DNA from 4 places in the Rahnella sp. BIGb0236 genome. Region 3 is predicted to be linked to each of the others. Evidence: predicted binding sites of a transcription regulator. Region 3 holds the regulator's gene; each other region holds the start of a gene.

Region 1 (4,023 bases), on a different contig from region 3:
CGGCAGGCTTCGTTCAGCACCCATTCACCGATGGGAATAATCAGACCGGTTTTTTCCGCCAGCGGCAGGAACACATCCGGGCTGAGGGTTTTGCCGTCGCGCTCCCAGCGTAACAGCGCCTCGAAACCGCTGACCGGCCCGTAAGGCGCGATAAATTTTGGCTGATAGTGCAGACGCAATTCGTGGTGTTCCAGCGCCAGACGCAAATCATTGAGCATCTGCAACTGGTTCTGCGCATTGGCGTTCATCGACGGCTGGAAGAAACTGTGTCCGTTACGGCCTGAATTCTTGGTGTGGTACATCGCGGCGTCGGCATTGAGCATCAGCTCGCGCTCATTCTCGCCATCGCCCGGATACACCGCAATGCCCACGCTGGCGGACACCAGCAGTTCGTAGCGGGACACATAGAACGGACGCGCAATCAGATGCACCAGTTTATCGGCCAGCTGCGACGCGTCGGTCGGCTCGGTGATCTCAACCAGCAGCACAAATTCATCGCCCCCCAGTCGCGCCAGTGTATCCGTCGCACGCAGCTGAGATTTCAGGCGCTCGGTAACGGAAATCAGCAGCTGATCACCGATGTGATGGCCGAAAGCATCGTTCACGGCTTTAAATCCGTCGAGATCGAGGAACAACACCGCAAACTGTGATTCGCCGCGAGAGGCTTTCTGAAACGCCTGACTGAGACGGTCTTCCAGCAACAGACGGTTCGGCAACCGGGTGAGATTGTCATGCAGCGCCAGTTGCGTCAGCTCGCGGTTGGCCTGCGCCAGTGACGATGCCAGAATCGACGTGCGGGCCTGCATACGGCCATCCAGAATGGAAATGATCAGCGTGATCGCCAGAATGGCCAGCGTGACCACAATCACCAGCAACGCCAGCCAGTTATTGTCCACGCCGCTGAATGCCGCCATGCTGTGGCTGTCCATCGGAAATTCGGCGGCGGCCATACCGATGTAATGCATGCCGACAATGGCCGTGCCCATCACCACTGCGGCGCTGATGCGCAACAGGCGCACGTTAGGCGACTGCTGACGTAAATGGAATGCCATCCACAGCGCCGCACCGGAGGCGACAATCGCCACCGCCACCGATAACGCGACCCAGCGGTAATCGTAAACAATCGGCGGCATCATCAGCATCGCCGACATACCGGTGTAATGCATCGCGGCAATGCCACCGCCCATCAGCAAGGCCCCCGCCAGTAACCGTCTGACCGGTAATTCCTGCAGACACACCAGCCACAGCGCAAAGGCTGACGAAATGATGGCGATAAACATGGAAAGCAGGGTAATGACCGGGTCGTAACCCATTGGCATCGCAGAATTAAAGGCCAGCATGCCGATAAAATGCATCGACCAGATACCGATACCCATTGCAATGGCGCCACCAATTAACCAAAGTCGGGAAGCCCTTCCCTCCGTGGTGGCAACCCGGCCAGCCATATCAAGTGCGGTATAAGAGGCAAGCATTGCAACAATGAACGAAAACATAACGAGCACATTGTTGTAATTACTGGAAAACATGTGAGGCTCCACAAACATAGAGTCGAAAGCGACGGGCTGATTTTTTATCCGGCGATAATGGCATTAAGAGTTATTAAAGGCGAATGAAGTTACGATTATTTTTTTCATGTAATTAAGATTAATCCGTAAGTGATTTTAATCAAATAAAAAGATTCTGGCGCAAATAAACCCGATAAATAGCAGGGTTTTTAATGTATTTGTGATACGGGTTTTGAAAGCGTTGTCTATAGTTAACAAATAATTAAATCAAACGGGGCAGAATACCTTTATGTTAACAGTGCATCATTTGGATAATTCACGATCACAGCGAATCTTATGGATGCTCGAAGAGCTGGGCGTCCCTTATGAAATCCAGCGTTATCAGCGGGATAAAAAATCCATGCTGGCGCCGGAATCGCTGAAAAAAGTCCATCCGCTGGGCAAATCACCGGTGCTGGAGGACAGCGGCATGATCCTCGCGGAATCCGGTGCCATCATTGAATACCTGCAGGAAGTGTACGATGAGGCGGGCACGCTGAAACCGGCCGCTTTTGCCGAACGTCAGCAATACCGTTACTGGATGCATTATGCGGAAGGTTCGCTGATGCCGTTGCTGGTGATGAAGCTGATTTTCAGCCGTCTGGGCAAACCGCCGATGCCGTGGCTGATCCGTCCGGTCGCCGGCGCGATCGGGCAGGGCGTACAGAAAAACTATCTGGATAAGCAGATTTATACCCACATGGATTATCTGGAACAGCATCTGACCACGCATCCTTATTTCGCCGGTTATCAGTTCAGCGCGGCAGATATTCAGATGAGTTTCCCGATAGAAGCGATCAATGCCCGCGCCGGTTTGGGAAAATATCCGCGACTCAATGCCTGGCTGGCGAATATAACGGCGCGTCCGGCCTATCAGAAGGCGCTGGAAAGTGGCGGGCCGTTTACTATCTTGCGTTAATCCCATTCTGCATTTTTATATTTCGACACGTTCATGGCGGGCAGTTTTTTATGCAATGAACGTGTCGAAAAAATAAACCTTAATAAATCTCCTGTTATTTTTTCTTTCCTGTCTTTTTTGCCTTTTGCGTCTCACTTTTCTTCAACGGGTAAATTTCCACCACAACCGCGTTTTTATTGACCGGACAACGGTAAATTGTCGGCGAACGGAGTTGAAATGGGAGTACCAAAGGCCGGATAATCGTTTGCGTTAATTTTTGTCCCGCCACACGCGATGCGAGTTAAACGTTTGCCTTGCCGTTCTGACGCTGTTTTCGGCGATGTCAGGCGACAAATATGGAAGTGAACGTGCAGAAACGGTTTCATAATGACCACGCCGGCTAATCAGTAAAGACATTCAGAGGATTTTCCATGTCGAGTCAACAACCTCAGGCGGGCCGCGCAATTGCGCCAAAAGGCCCGCTTGATGCTTTTTTCAAAATCAGTGCGCGTGGCAGTAATGTCCGTCAGGAAGTGATCGCCGGTTTAACCACGTTTCTGGCGATGGTGTATTCGGTCATTGTGGTGCCCTCAATGCTCGGCAAAGCGGGCTTCTCGCCAACGGCGGTGTTTGTCGCGACCTGTCTGGTCGCCGGTTTTGGCTCCCTGCTGATGGGGCTGTGGGCGAATCTGCCTCTGGCGATCGGTTGCGCCATTTCTCTGACGGCCTTTACCGCGTTTAGTCTGGTACTCGGCCAGCATATCAGCGTGCCTGTCGCGCTCGGCGCGGTGTTCCTGATGGGGGTGTTGTTCACCATTATCTCGGTGACCGGTATCCGTTCGTGGATTTTGCGCAACCTGCCAGCAGGCGTTGCGCACGGTACCGGCATCGGTATCGGCCTGTTCCTGCTGCTGATTGCCGCCAACGGCGTCGGTCTGGTGGTGAAAAACCCGCTGGATGGCTTACCGGTAGCCCTCGGCGCCTTCACCTCTTTCCCGGTAGTGATGACGTTGCTCGGTCTGGCCGTGATTTTTGGTCTGGAGAAACTGCGCGTGCCGGGCGGCATTCTGCTGGTGATTATCGCCATTTCCATTATCGGTCTGATTTTCGATCCGACAGTGAAATATCAGGGTTTATTCGCGATGCCTTCTCTGGCGGGCGCGGACGGTAAATCCGTGATTTTCGATCTCGACATCATGGGCGCGCTGAAAGCCGCCGTATTGCCAAGCGTGCTGGCACTGGTGATGACTGCGGTCTTTGATGCCACCGGTACCATCCGTGCGGTCGCCGGGCAGGCGAACTTACTGGATGAGAACGGCCAGATCATCAGCGGCGGTAAAGCCCTGACCGCTGACTCCGTGAGCAGCATTTTCGCGTCTCTGGTCGGTGCATCGCCCGCTGCGGTGTACATCGAGTCCGCCGCCGGTACAGCGGCGGGCGGCAAAACCGGCCTGACCGCAACCGTGGTCGGCGTGCTGTTCCTGCTGATGCTGTTCCTGTCTCCGCTGTCGTATCTGGTTCCGGCTTACGCGACCGCACCTGCGCTGATGTACGTCGGCCTGCTGATGCTCAGCAACGTTA
Region 2 (4,023 bases), on a different contig from region 3:
TCAAAATCACCATCAAAAGTGAACAAGAAAAGTGAGCCAAAACCGGTAAGCCGCGCCCCCGCCACGGGCATTGAGTCTTCACAACCAGGGCTTGGCGATCTGGCGCCCGATGATCGCGCTTATCAGCCTTCGCCTCAGCCGACGCCGCCGGGAAAAGAGCCCACGGCTTCCGGCAGTGCCAAAAGTCCGAAAAATACCAATGCCAAACTTGATGCTCTGGAACGTCATCGTAAACACGGTGAAAAACAGCCGCTGACCACCAATCAGGGCACCAAAATTTCTGATGATCAAAATTCGCTGAAAACCGGAAGCCGTGGCCCGACACTGCTCGAAGATTTCATTCTGCGCGAGAAAATCACCCACTTTGACCACGAACGCATTCCTGAGCGTATCGTTCATGCGCGCGGCGCAGCGGCACATGGCTACTTCCAGCCATACCGCAATATGAAAGACGTCACCAAAGCCAGTTTCCTTTCCGATCCCGAAAAGAAAACGCCGGTCTTTGTGCGCTTTTCTACCGTACAAGGCTCCCGTGGTTCGGCAGATACCGTCCGTGATATCCGCGGCTGGGCGACCAAATTTTACACGGATGAAGGGATTTATGATCTGGTGGGCAACAATACGCCGGTGTTCTTTATTCAGGATGCGCATAAATTCCCGGACTTTGTGCATGCGGTCAAACCCGAGCCGCACAACGAAATTCCGCAGGGCGCGAGTGCGCATGATTCCTTATGGGATTACGTTTCCCTGCAACCGGAAACCTTGCATAACATTTTCTGGGCGATGTCTGACCGCGGCATTCCGCGCAGTTACCGCACAATGGAAGGGTTTGGTATCCATACGTTCCGCTTCGTGAATGCTGAAGGAAAAGCCACGTTTGTCCGCTTCCACTGGAAACCGGTGGCCGGAAAAGCCTCGCTGTTATGGGATGAGGCACAGAAACTGGCCGGGAAGGATGCCGATTTCCACCGCCGTGATTTGTGGGAAGCCATCGAAGCGGGGGATTACCCGGAATACGAACTGGGGGTTCAGCTGATCTCCGAAGAAGACGAGTTCAAATTTGATTTCGACCTGCTCGACCCGACCAAGCTGATCCCGGAAAAACTGGTGCCGGTGGAGTTGATTGGCAAAATGGTGCTTAACCGTAATCCCGATAATTTCTTTGCCGAAACTGAGCAGGCCGCATTCCATCCGGGGCATATCGTGCCCGGCATTGATTTCACCAATGATCCGCTGTTACAGGGGCGTCTGTTCTCTTACACGGATACGCAAATCAGCCGTCTGGGCGGGCCGAATTTCCATGAAATTCCGATTAACCGTCCGACCTGCCCTTACCACAACTTCCAGCGTGACGGCATGCACCGGCAGGATGTGGATACTAATCCGGCGAACTATGAGCCGAACTCCATCAACAATAACTGGCCGAGGGAAACGCCTCCCGCAGCGTCCGGCGGCGGCTTTGAAAGCTATCCGGAACGGGTGGATGCAGAGAAAATCCGCCAGCGCAGCCCGTCCTTTGCCGAGTATTACGCCCACCCGCGTCTGTTCTGGCTGAGTCAGACCACGACGGAGCAGGATCATATTGTCGGCGCCTTCTCCTTTGAACTGTCAAAAGTCGTGCGACCTTATATCCGCGAGCGGGTTGTGGATCTGCTGGCGCATGTTGATCAGGAACTGGCGCAGAAAGTGGCGAAAAATCTGGGTATTACGTTGTCGGCCGATACCCTGAAAATCAAACCACCGAAGCCCGTGAATGGCCTGAAAAACGATCCGTCGCTGAGCCTGTATGCCAGCGGTAAAGGCACGATCAAAGGGCGTCAGGTGGCGATATTGCTGGGTGAAGGCGTGAATGCAGCAGATGTTCTGGAAACCTTGCAGGCGCTTCAGGCTGCCGGTGTGCATCCGAAACTGCTTGGCAGTCATATGGGGAATGTGACGGCCGATGACGGATCATCCTTGCCGGTTGATGCCACCTTTGCCGGTGCGCCTTCCATTTCCGTCGATGCCGTCATTGTTCCGCACGGGCATATCGATGCGTTACTGATGAACGGTGATGCGCGGCATTATCTGCTTGAAGCCTATAAGCATCTGAAAGTCATCGGGTTAAGTGGTGATGCGCGCCGCTTCAAATCACTTCTTGGGCTGACGGATGATGTGCCGGAAGAAGGCGTTGTCGAAGGCGAAAAAGCCGAAGGCGCATTACTGAAAACCTTCCTCGAAGACATGCATAAACACCGGATCTGGTCGCGCAGCGCGGCGGCAGAAGCCGTCCCTGCCTGATTGTGTTCCGCGTTAACTGAAAAACAGGCAACCTTCGCAAAGGAGGTTGCCTGTTTATTCTTTCCGCAATCGCCTGTTAATTTGTGATGCTTGTCACAAATTAAATGTATGCGCAATTCTTGTTGTTACATCATAGTGACGGTCGTCACGAAATAACGTCACAATGTTCAGTACAGTTGCCGGGTGTTCCTCCTGCCAATAAATGACCTTACACACAGAGGAGTTTGTTATGTCTCAGCCTGAAGTTTTCCACCTTGGCCTGGCCAAAAAAGATTTAAACGGCGCGACGCTGGCGATTGTGCCCGGCGATCCTGAGCGCGTGGAAAAAATTGCCAAACTGATGGAAAATCCGGTTCGTCTGGCTTCCCACCGCGAATTTACCTCATGGCGTGCTGAGCTTGATGGCAAATCTGTGATTGTTTGCTCAACCGGTATTGGTGGCCCTTCAACCTCTATCGCGGTGGAAGAACTGGCTCAGCTGGGGATTCGTACCTTCCTGCGTGTCGGTACCACAGGGGCGATCCAGCCACACATCAATGTGGGCGACGTTCTGGTGACAACTGCTGCCGTTCGCCTTGATGGCGCGAGCCTGCACTTTGCGCCGATGGAATTCCCGGCCGTGGCCGATTTTGCCTGTACCACCGCGCTGGTTGCTGCGGCTGAAGCCGTGGGCGCCGCCACTCATATTGGCGTTACCGCCTCTTCTGACACCTTCTATCCGGGTCAGGAACGTTATGACACCTTCTCCGGCCGCGTTGTCCGTCGCTTCAAAGAATCGATGAAAGAGTGGCAGGAAATGGGCGTCATGAACTACGAAATGGAATCTGCAACCTTGCTGACCATGTGTGCAAGCCAGGGCCTGCGCGCCGGGATGGTGGCCGGTGTCATCGTGAACCGTACGCAGCAGGAAATCCCTAATGCGGAAACCATGAAGAAGACCGAAAGCCATGCGGTGAAGATTGTTGTAGAAGCGGCTCGCCGACTTATCTGATTTCCCGTCATCCTTCGAGCCGCAGGTGCGTTGGCTGCTCTCGCGAACCCGAATCACTGACTAATGTCAGCTCATCGGGATTCGTTCGGTTGCCGTCTTCCTGCAACTCGAATGATTTAGGGAAAGGATCGGATTATAAAGAAACTACATCATAGTGATGGGCTGCCGCTGGCGGCCCATTTTTTTGTCCTGTTAAGCAGATCTGTTAAGGTCATGTTAGTAATACATCTGGAATAATTGATGCATTCCGGCTTCGTATCCCTGACAAAAGGAACTGTATTTTTGACTGTTCATGACCTTCTTGAGTACACCACGACCTTTATCCGTGCGCATCAGGTGTGGGCTGCACCCATCGTTTTCTTTCTGGCTTTTGGTGAGTCTCTGGCATTTCTTTCCCTGTTGCTTCCTGCGACGTTTATCTTATTAGGGCTGGGTGCGCTGATTGGCGAAACCGGCATTCCTTTCTGGCCCGTCTGTGCCGCCGCCGCTGCGGGGGCTTTCTTCGGCGACTGGCTTTCCTACTGGGTGGGCGCACATTATCAGGATCGCGTTGGTCACTTCTGGCCTTTCTCCCGCCATCCGCAGATGTTGGTTCGCGGACATGCGTTCTTTGAAAAATGGGGCATGCCGGGTGCGTTTATCGGCCGTTTCTTCGGCCCGCTGCGCGCCGTTGTGCCGCTGGTGGCCGGTATCTGTGGTATGCCACAGAAATATTTCCAGATTGCCAATGTCACCTCTGCGCTGATCTGGGC
Region 3 (4,023 bases):
CATAAGATGCAATTTTTGGGCGGGTGATGCTTTTTACTGATAGGGATCGTGATGCGCTATTTGCCGAAATTACAGCAACTGAAGGTTTTCCAGCAGGTTATCCGCAGCGGCAGTATTCGCGGCGCGGCGCGGGCGTTGAATCAGTCACAACCGGCGGTCAGCAGAACATTGCGTGAACTGGAACAAACGCTCGATACGCAGTTGATTGTGCGTGGTAATCAGGGGATGACGCTGACCGAAACGGGGCGTGCATTTGCGCAGCGTATGCAATTTATCCTCGAAGAACTTGAGCGCGCCGCCGATGAAATTCGCCAGATCGAACAATATTCGCAGGGCTCCGTCGCCATTGGATTTTCATCGCTGCTGGCGCTGACGGTTTTTCCCGGACTGGCAGGAGAATTTAAGACGCAGTTTCCGCAGTCCAAACTGCTGATCAAAGAGGGGCAACTTTCCACGTTGTTACCTGCACTGCGCGAAGGGAAACTGGATTTCGCGGTCGGCACCGCCGGACCGGGATTTCCGCTGGAAGATCTGGTGCGTGAGCCGCTGTTCAGCGCCCCTTTCTGCGTTATCGCCCGGCGTGGACATCCGCTGGCAGACGCCACAACTCTGGCGGAATTACAGGATGCGCGCTGGCTGTTGCCCGAAACGGATATGGGGTATTACCAGCAAATCAGGATATCGATGGGAGGATTTCATCAGCCGGCAGCGGAAATGCCGGTGCATACAGATTCGGTGGTGTGCGGGCTAAATATGGTGTTGCAGTCTGATTATCTGACCATTGTGGCGCGGGCGATGAAAGCGCCGTTTGGGCTGGAAGAAAGGTTGAGTGTGCTCAATATCGATACCCTGCCGCAGGCAGAATACTGTGTGCTTTACTCGCAAAAATCGCCGCTGACGTTTGCCGCGCGGCGATTTTTGGATTTATTGCGCAGCCAGTGCCACGCGCATGACTGGTCGTAACTTATTCGACGCTGATCACTTCAAAGCTGTGGGTGATGGTGGCCGCTTTACCCAGCATCAGGGACACGGAGCAGTACTTTTCGGCAGACAGGCTGACCGCACGCTCGACAATCTTATCGGTGAGATCTTTACCGGTGACGATGAAATGCAGATTGATGTGCGTGAATAAACGCGGTGCTTCTTCGCGGCGCTGCGAGGTCAGTTTCACTTCACAATCGCGCACGTCGTTGCGACCTTTTTGCAAAATTGACACCACATCGATCGCGCTGCAACCGCCCGCAGACATCAGCAGCATTTCCATCGGGCTGGGGGCTTTATCGCCCGCGTTGCCATCCATTGAAATCTGATGCCCTGACGCTGACTCACCTAAAAATGTCAGCCCTTCAACCCATTTAACACGTGCGTGCATGAACTATTCTCCCGGTGAATAAACTTGTCGATATCCGCTCTCAGAGTACCCTTTCACCTAAAATCTGGCAACGTAACCCGATCGCCATCATGCTGAAGCGAGACAACAGAAGACAGCATCACAAACCTGTGCTACAAACAAAGCCGAAACATACTTTCCAGTGAATTGCGGTGACGGTTTTCGCGGTTTAAGAACAGAACCCACGGTGATAACAGCAATAAACAGGCTGTTGCACTCCGACACCCGCTTGCAGCATTTCTGGGGAGTTATATGCTGAAAGGGCGCTTTTTACGTTGAAGTGCCGTACAGGGAACTCTGAGCCCTGTGATTTTGGGCAGCGATAACAACAGAGGATAATAGCAAATGGTTCTCGGCAAGCCACAAACAGACCCGACTCTTGAATGGTTCCTGTCTCACTGTCATATACATAAGTATCCGTCTAAAAGTACGCTGATTCACCAGGGTGAAAAAGCCGAAACGCTGTACTACATCGTGAAAGGGTCGGTTGCCGTCCTGATTAAAGATGAAGAAGGCAAAGAGATGATACTGTCCTACCTGAACCAAGGTGACTTCATCGGCGAGCTGGGACTCTTCGAAGAAGGTCAGGAACGCAGTGCCTGGGTACGTGCTAAAACTGCCTGCGAAGTGGCTGAAATTTCGTATAAAAAATTCCGCCAGCTGATTCAGGTAAACCCGGATATTCTGATGCGTCTTTCCGCGCAGATGGCTAACCGTCTGCAAGTGACGTCAGAGAAAGTCGGCAACCTTGCCTTCCTCGACGTAACAGGCCGTATCGCTCAAACCTTGCTTAATCTGGCTAAACAGCCTGATGCAATGACCCATCCGGACGGGATGCAAATCAAGATCACCCGTCAGGAAATCGGCCAAATCGTCGGTTGTTCACGTGAAACAGTCGGACGTATTCTCAAAATGCTGGAAGATCAGAGCCTGATCTCCGCACACGGTAAAACGATTGTCGTTTACGGCACACGTTAATCCCTCAAAAATCGGCGCGGCAGAACACTGTCGCGCCTTTTTTATGGGCTAAGCTTTACCCATGACGCTATGGCGAAGACTGTTTTACCATCCTGAAATAAATTACGCGCTGCGCCAGACGCTGGTGTTGTGCCTGCCTGTCGGCATTTGCTGGCTGTTCGGCAACCTGCAAATGGGTCTGCTTTTTTCACTCTGTCCGGCCTGTTGTAACGTCGCCGGTCTGGATACCCCGCACAAACGCTTTTTTAAACGCCTGATGATCGGCGGTTCACTCTTTGCTGTGAGCAGCATTCTGCTGCAACTGATGCTGGAAAACTGGCACATTCCCCTGCCGCTGATCATGCTGTCTCTGGCCCTGTTGCTCGGCGTCACCGGCGAAATCAGCCCGCTGCATGCGCGTCTGTTGCCCGGTGCGCTGGTCGCCACCATCTTCACGCTGAGCATGGCCGGGATCCGGCCGATGTGGCAGGCACCGGTGTTATTTGCCGCCGGCACCGCCTGGTACGGATTGTTTAACTGGTTATGGTTTCGTATCTCCAAAGAACAGCCGATGCGCGAAACCCTCAGCCAGCTTTATCTGCAACTGGCGGATTATTTCGAAGCCAAATACAGCCTGCTGACCCAACACACCGATCCCGAAACCGCCCTGCCGCCCTTACTGGCGCGCCAGCAGAAAGTCATCGACCTGATTGCCCTGCTCTACCAGCAACTGCACATGCTGCCGCAGCACGGGCATCATCATCACCATAAGCGGCTGTTTCAGCGTTTTCAGGTCGCGCTCGATTTGCAGGAGCACATCACCGTCAGCCTGCATCAGCCGGAAGAAGTGCAAAGGCTGGTGGAAGAAAGCCATGCCGAGGCGGTGATCCGCCGCAACGCGCAGGTGATTTCTGCGCGGCTGCGGGTGATCGCCGACGACATTCTTTATCACCGGTTATCCGGGCGTTTTACGATGGCGAATGAACTGGCGGCGCTGGAGAAAATCGCCGCGCGCACGCCGGACAATCCGGTCGGTCAGTTTTGTTATTACCATTTCAGCCGCATTGCCCGTCTGTTACGCACACAGCGCCCGTTGTACAAACGTGACCTGATGAACACGCAGCCGCGTCTGCCCTTCTGGCCCGCGCTGAAAAGTTATCTCTCGTTCAAATCCGTCGCCCTGCGTAACGCCGCCCGTCTGGGCATTATTCTGGCGATTGGCAGCAGCCTCGGTCTGTTTTTCAATCTGCCCAAACCGTACTGGATTTTGCTGACCATCATGCTGGTCAGTCAGAACGGCTATAACGCCACGCGCGTGCGGATCCAGCACCGTGCGCTGGGCACGCTGGCCGGATTACTGATTGCCTCAGGATTGTTAAAACTGGAGCTGCCGGAAGGCACCACGCTGTTATGCATGCTGCTGATCACCTTGTTGTCGTATACGGTGTTGCGTAAAAACTACGGGCTGGCGATGGTCGGTATGACGGTGACGGCGGTTTATACCCTGCAATTGCTGGCGATGAATGGCATACATTTTCTGGTGCCGCGTCTGGTGGATACGCTGATCGGCTGCGCACTGGCGTTCGGTGGCACCATCTGGCTGTGGCCGCAATGGCAAAGCGGTTTGCTGCGCCAGAATGCGCATCAGGCGCTGGAAACCTATCAGGACGCCATCC
Region 4 (4,023 bases), on a different contig from region 3:
GTTTTGCGGCAACCAGAACGCCACATAAATATTGGCCAGACCGCACAGCAGGAAAAAGATCGCCCAGCTGATGTTCAGTTTATTCCAGACATGATCCGGCAACGTCAGTTCTTTGCCGAGCATACGCTGGATTAACGGCTTTTTCAGCACCAGCTGACTGATCAGCAATGCGCCGGAGAAAAGCACATAAATGACGGTCACTTTCCATTTAATGAATTCATCATTATGGAATACCAGTGTCAGGGTGCCGAAAACCGCCACCATTGCGAAGGTGATCAGCGTCATCTTCTCAATTTTGCGGTACAGAACCCAGGTAATGATTAACGCTAACGCGGTGGCTGCGATCAACGCGCCCGATGCGACAAAAATGTCGTAAAGCTTATAAACCACAAAAAAGACAATCAGGGGAAGAAAATCGAGGAGCTGCTTCATACTTCATTCCATGTTTTATGTATGGGATGACTATACCGGATTCAAATCGCGGACAAAAGAAAAGGGCGCCGGAGCGCCCCTGAAAAACGTATGTCTATATTATGCTTGTAATTTCATGTAAAGACGGAACATATAAATCAGCATAAAGGCGCTGATCATGTTGCTTAATGCGCCGAGGATCACCGCACCGAGCATCGGATTTAACGCGCTCAGTACGCCAACAAACAGCATCAGAACCACCTGAGCCACGATCCACAGCATCACCGCCGGCGCAACCAGACGCACATTACTGAAGGATAACCGGGTACTCATGCCCAGCGCGCGAAAGACGCCGACATTCTCTTTACAGGCAATCACCGGCGACATCGCCCAGGCGATGGCCACCAGGAAAGCAGGCACCAGCAACAGCGCAAGACCGAAGCGGAACATAATGCTGCAAATAAACAGCAGGATGATCAGACGCGGCAGCACCGGCAGCGACGCGGTCATGACCTGAACAACACTGGCCCGAACGCCCTGAGACACCAGCTGAACCAGCGTTAGTACGCCCCCGACCAGAATGACATTCCCGGCCAGTGTGGAAAACAGCGCCGCCAGGCTGTAACGGAAAATCGCGCTTTGCTGCTCAGGCGTGATCTGCTGTTCAAGATACCCCATCATATCGCCGACGCTCATCCCCGTGATATTGCTCATCAGTTGCCCGATAGCGTCGACCTGCTCTGCGGAAGGACTCAATATCCAGCTCAAAATGACGGTAATTAATGCGGCCAGAACGGACAGCGCGAAAACGCTACCCAACTGATTACGCATAAAATTATAACTGTCACGGTACAATGTACTGGCCGTGATAGACATGGACGCTCCTTGGCAAAAAGCAAAAATCAATAAGGCGGCGATTGTACCCTTTAAATGCCCCCCGCCGATAGTTTTGCGCTGACTTCCTGTCAATCTGCCTGATGAATCTCTGCTTATACGCAGGTGACATGCCACAGATCTGACGGTGTGGCATCCATCTCCAGCGGCGGCAGACCATATTGTGCACGCGCGCGGTCACAGGCGGAATTGGCGACGCCATTCAATCCAGACTGATTGAACTCCCGGCACGGTGACGGGCGGTTAAGGTAAACGGAGCAGGAAACCGACTGTCCCACTTCACCTTTCAGGGCGATGCAGCGCGGGCGTTTACTGTTCGTCCCCTGCATACAACTCATAAAAGGAGTGACCTGCTCGGTCAAAGCTTGCGGAACCACGCCGCCGGCCTCTTCAGATTCAGCCCAATAAAATGAAACGCGGAAATAGGCGCAGCACGCGCCACAGGTCATACAGGGATTGTTAATTTCGCTCATCTTGGGAAGCCGCCGACTCCTTACGGCACCAAACCAAAACCAACAGTGAACAAGCAAAGTACGCAGCGTCATTTTTTTTAGCAACTGAAATATCACCTGTTAACAAAACAACAAAATCTCCTCATTTTTGATGCAGATCAATTCCTTTGTTTTTATAGATTTAGATCGCTTTGCGGAAGATGCATTTTCTGACTTTTTGTTTTAAAGATGTGATCCGGCATTGATCAAACCATACCAAAGAGTAGGTATCATTCGCGCGGTTGATAAATAATCCACACAAAGGAAAGGGATAATGAAAGCAGCATATTGGGCATTAGTCGCAGCAGCGGCATTTCCGGCAGTCGCGAGTGCACATCAGGCAGGGGATGTGATTTTTCGTGTAGGGACAGCGACCGTTCGTCCAACCGAAGGGTCAGACAACGTGCTGGGGCTGGGATCGTTTAATATCAATAATAATACTCAGATGGGGTTAACGCTGGGGTACATGTTTACCGACAATATCGGGATGGAGTTACTGGCCGCCACGCCGTTCCAGCATAAAGTCGGACTGAAAAGCACCGGCACCATTGCGGAAGTGAAACAGTTACCTCCGTCCCTGATGGCGCAGTATTACTTCGGTGACAGGCAGGACAAATTGCGTCCGTACCTCGGTGTGGGCATCAACTACACCACGTTCTTCGACACGGATTTCAACCAGACCGGGCGCGATGCCGGGCTGTCTGATTTAAGCGTCAAAGATTCCTGGGGTGTGGCCACCCAGGCCGGTCTCGATTACAACCTGGACGACAACTGGTTAATCAACATGTCTGTCTGGTGGATGGATATTGATACCGAGGTGAAATTCAAAGCCGGTGGTGAGCAGCAAAACATCAACACCCGGATCGATCCCTGGGTCTTTATGTTTGGCGTCGGCTATCGTTTCTGAGTCTTCAGCCCGCGCATAAAAAAAGAGGCGCTTCTGCGCCTCTTCGCTGTGTCACCCGTTCTGTTTCAGGCTACTTCACCCGCATGTCATTCTCAATCGAACGAACCCCGGCCACGCCGCGCGTCACTTCTACCGCACGGTTTGCATCTGCTGTCGAGGTGACAAAACCACTCAGCTGAACACGGCCTTTAAAGGTCTCGACGCTGATTTCCGTGGACTTGATGGTCTTATCTGCCAGCAGCGCGGATTTCACTTTGGTGGTGACCACGGTGTCATCAATGTAGCCACCGGTTCCTTCTGATTTTTTAGTAGGCGCACAGGCTGCAACGGCCATGACCACAACAGCTGCCATGCAGAATGCGGACAATGTTTTGAATAGCTTCATAAATAACTCTCCATGCTTTGTTATAAAACCAAAAGAAACGACCTGCAGACACTCAGACAGGCGATAGCCGCAATGGCCGTATTATCATAGGCCTGATGAGTAGTTTGAGTTTGGTTTATTGATGGCGTTAATACAAATAAATCGAAGTAAAAAAGCGTAAGAATTTAAAAAGAAACAGAACGTTAGCGGGTTCAGCCACGAACGTTCTGTTCAGGGGAGGTTATGCGCGGGTGGCGGCTTTCATTTCACTGACGAAACGGGAAAGCTGTGCCAGCATTTCTGAAGGCTGATGTTGATTGTTTTCGATAATACGCACGGTCGCCGAGCCGGAAATCGCGCCCGCCGCACCGGCAGCCAGGGTTTCCTTCACCTGTGAAGGTTCGGAAATCCCAAAGCCCTGCAATGGCGGTGCTGCGTTATATTCACGAAGCTTATCAACCAGATGATTCAGCGGAGTCAGCGCACGTTTTTCCGTCCCCGTTACGCCTGCGCGGGAAAGCAGATAGGTATAACCCCGGCCATGAGAGGAAATCTCACGCAGCAAATCATCGGATGCATTCGGCGGGCAGATGAAGATTGGCGCGATACCGTGGCGCAATGCGGCAGCACGGAACGGCGCGGATTCTTCAAATGGCACGTCGGCAACCAGCACGGAATCCACACCCACTTCGGCGCAACGCTGATAGAAGGTTTCGATGCCGTTGTGGAAGACCAGATTGGCGTACATCAGCAGACCAATCGGAATATCAGGATGCTTTTCGCGGATGCGCGCCAGCATGTTGAAACACTGCGTCGGCGTCACACCGGCGGCGAAAGCGCGCAGGTTGGCGTTCTGGATTGTCGGGCCATCCGCCAGCGGATCAGAGAACGGAATGCCCAGTTCCAGCGCATCGGCACCGGCTTCAATCAGCGTGTCGATAATGGACAGTGACAGC

Evidence for each region. Region 3 encodes CRP, which controls carbon source genes, mostly activating them, when cyclic AMP is high. Its sites were predicted from a motif close to ATGTGANNNNNNTCACAT; they were not measured.
Region 1: the regulator CRP is predicted to act here: its motif matches at 1,654-1,671, upstream of EDF78_RS18645 (glutathione S-transferase).
Region 2: the regulator CRP is predicted to act here: its motif matches at 2,362-2,379, upstream of udp (uridine phosphorylase).
Region 4: the regulator CRP is predicted to act here: its motif matches at 1,904-1,921, upstream of ompW (outer membrane protein OmpW).

The regions. Positions count from the first base shown of each region.
Region 1 is NZ_SOAO01000010.1:96,192-100,214, reverse strand. Features, by position in the region: gene EDF78_RS18650 (bifunctional diguanylate cyclase/phosphodiesterase) at 1-1,526, opposite strand, end outside; gene EDF78_RS18645 (glutathione S-transferase) at 1,795-2,463, shown strand; gene EDF78_RS18640 (NCS2 family permease) at 2,874-4,023, shown strand, end outside.
Region 2 is NZ_SOAO01000017.1:19,461-23,483, reverse strand. Features, by position in the region: gene katE (catalase HPII) at 19-2,280, shown strand; gene udp (uridine phosphorylase) at 2,510-3,271, shown strand; gene EDF78_RS23080 (DedA family protein) at 3,554-4,023, shown strand, end outside.
Region 3 is NZ_SOAO01000004.1:364,971-368,993, reverse strand. Features, by position in the region: gene EDF78_RS11330 (LysR substrate-binding domain-containing protein) at 52-963, shown strand; gene EDF78_RS11325 (OsmC family protein) at 965-1,372, opposite strand; gene crp (cAMP-activated global transcriptional regulator CRP) at 1,736-2,368, shown strand; gene EDF78_RS11315 (YccS/YhfK family putative transporter) at 2,430-4,023, shown strand, end outside.
Region 4 is NZ_SOAO01000008.1:18,965-22,987, reverse strand. Features, by position in the region: gene EDF78_RS16405 (septation protein A) at 1-432, opposite strand, end outside; gene EDF78_RS16400 (YciC family protein) at 532-1,287, opposite strand; gene EDF78_RS16395 (YkgJ family cysteine cluster protein) at 1,401-1,778, opposite strand; gene ompW (outer membrane protein OmpW) at 2,071-2,703, shown strand; gene EDF78_RS16385 (BON domain-containing protein) at 2,774-3,088, opposite strand; gene trpA (tryptophan synthase subunit alpha) at 3,309-4,023, opposite strand, start outside.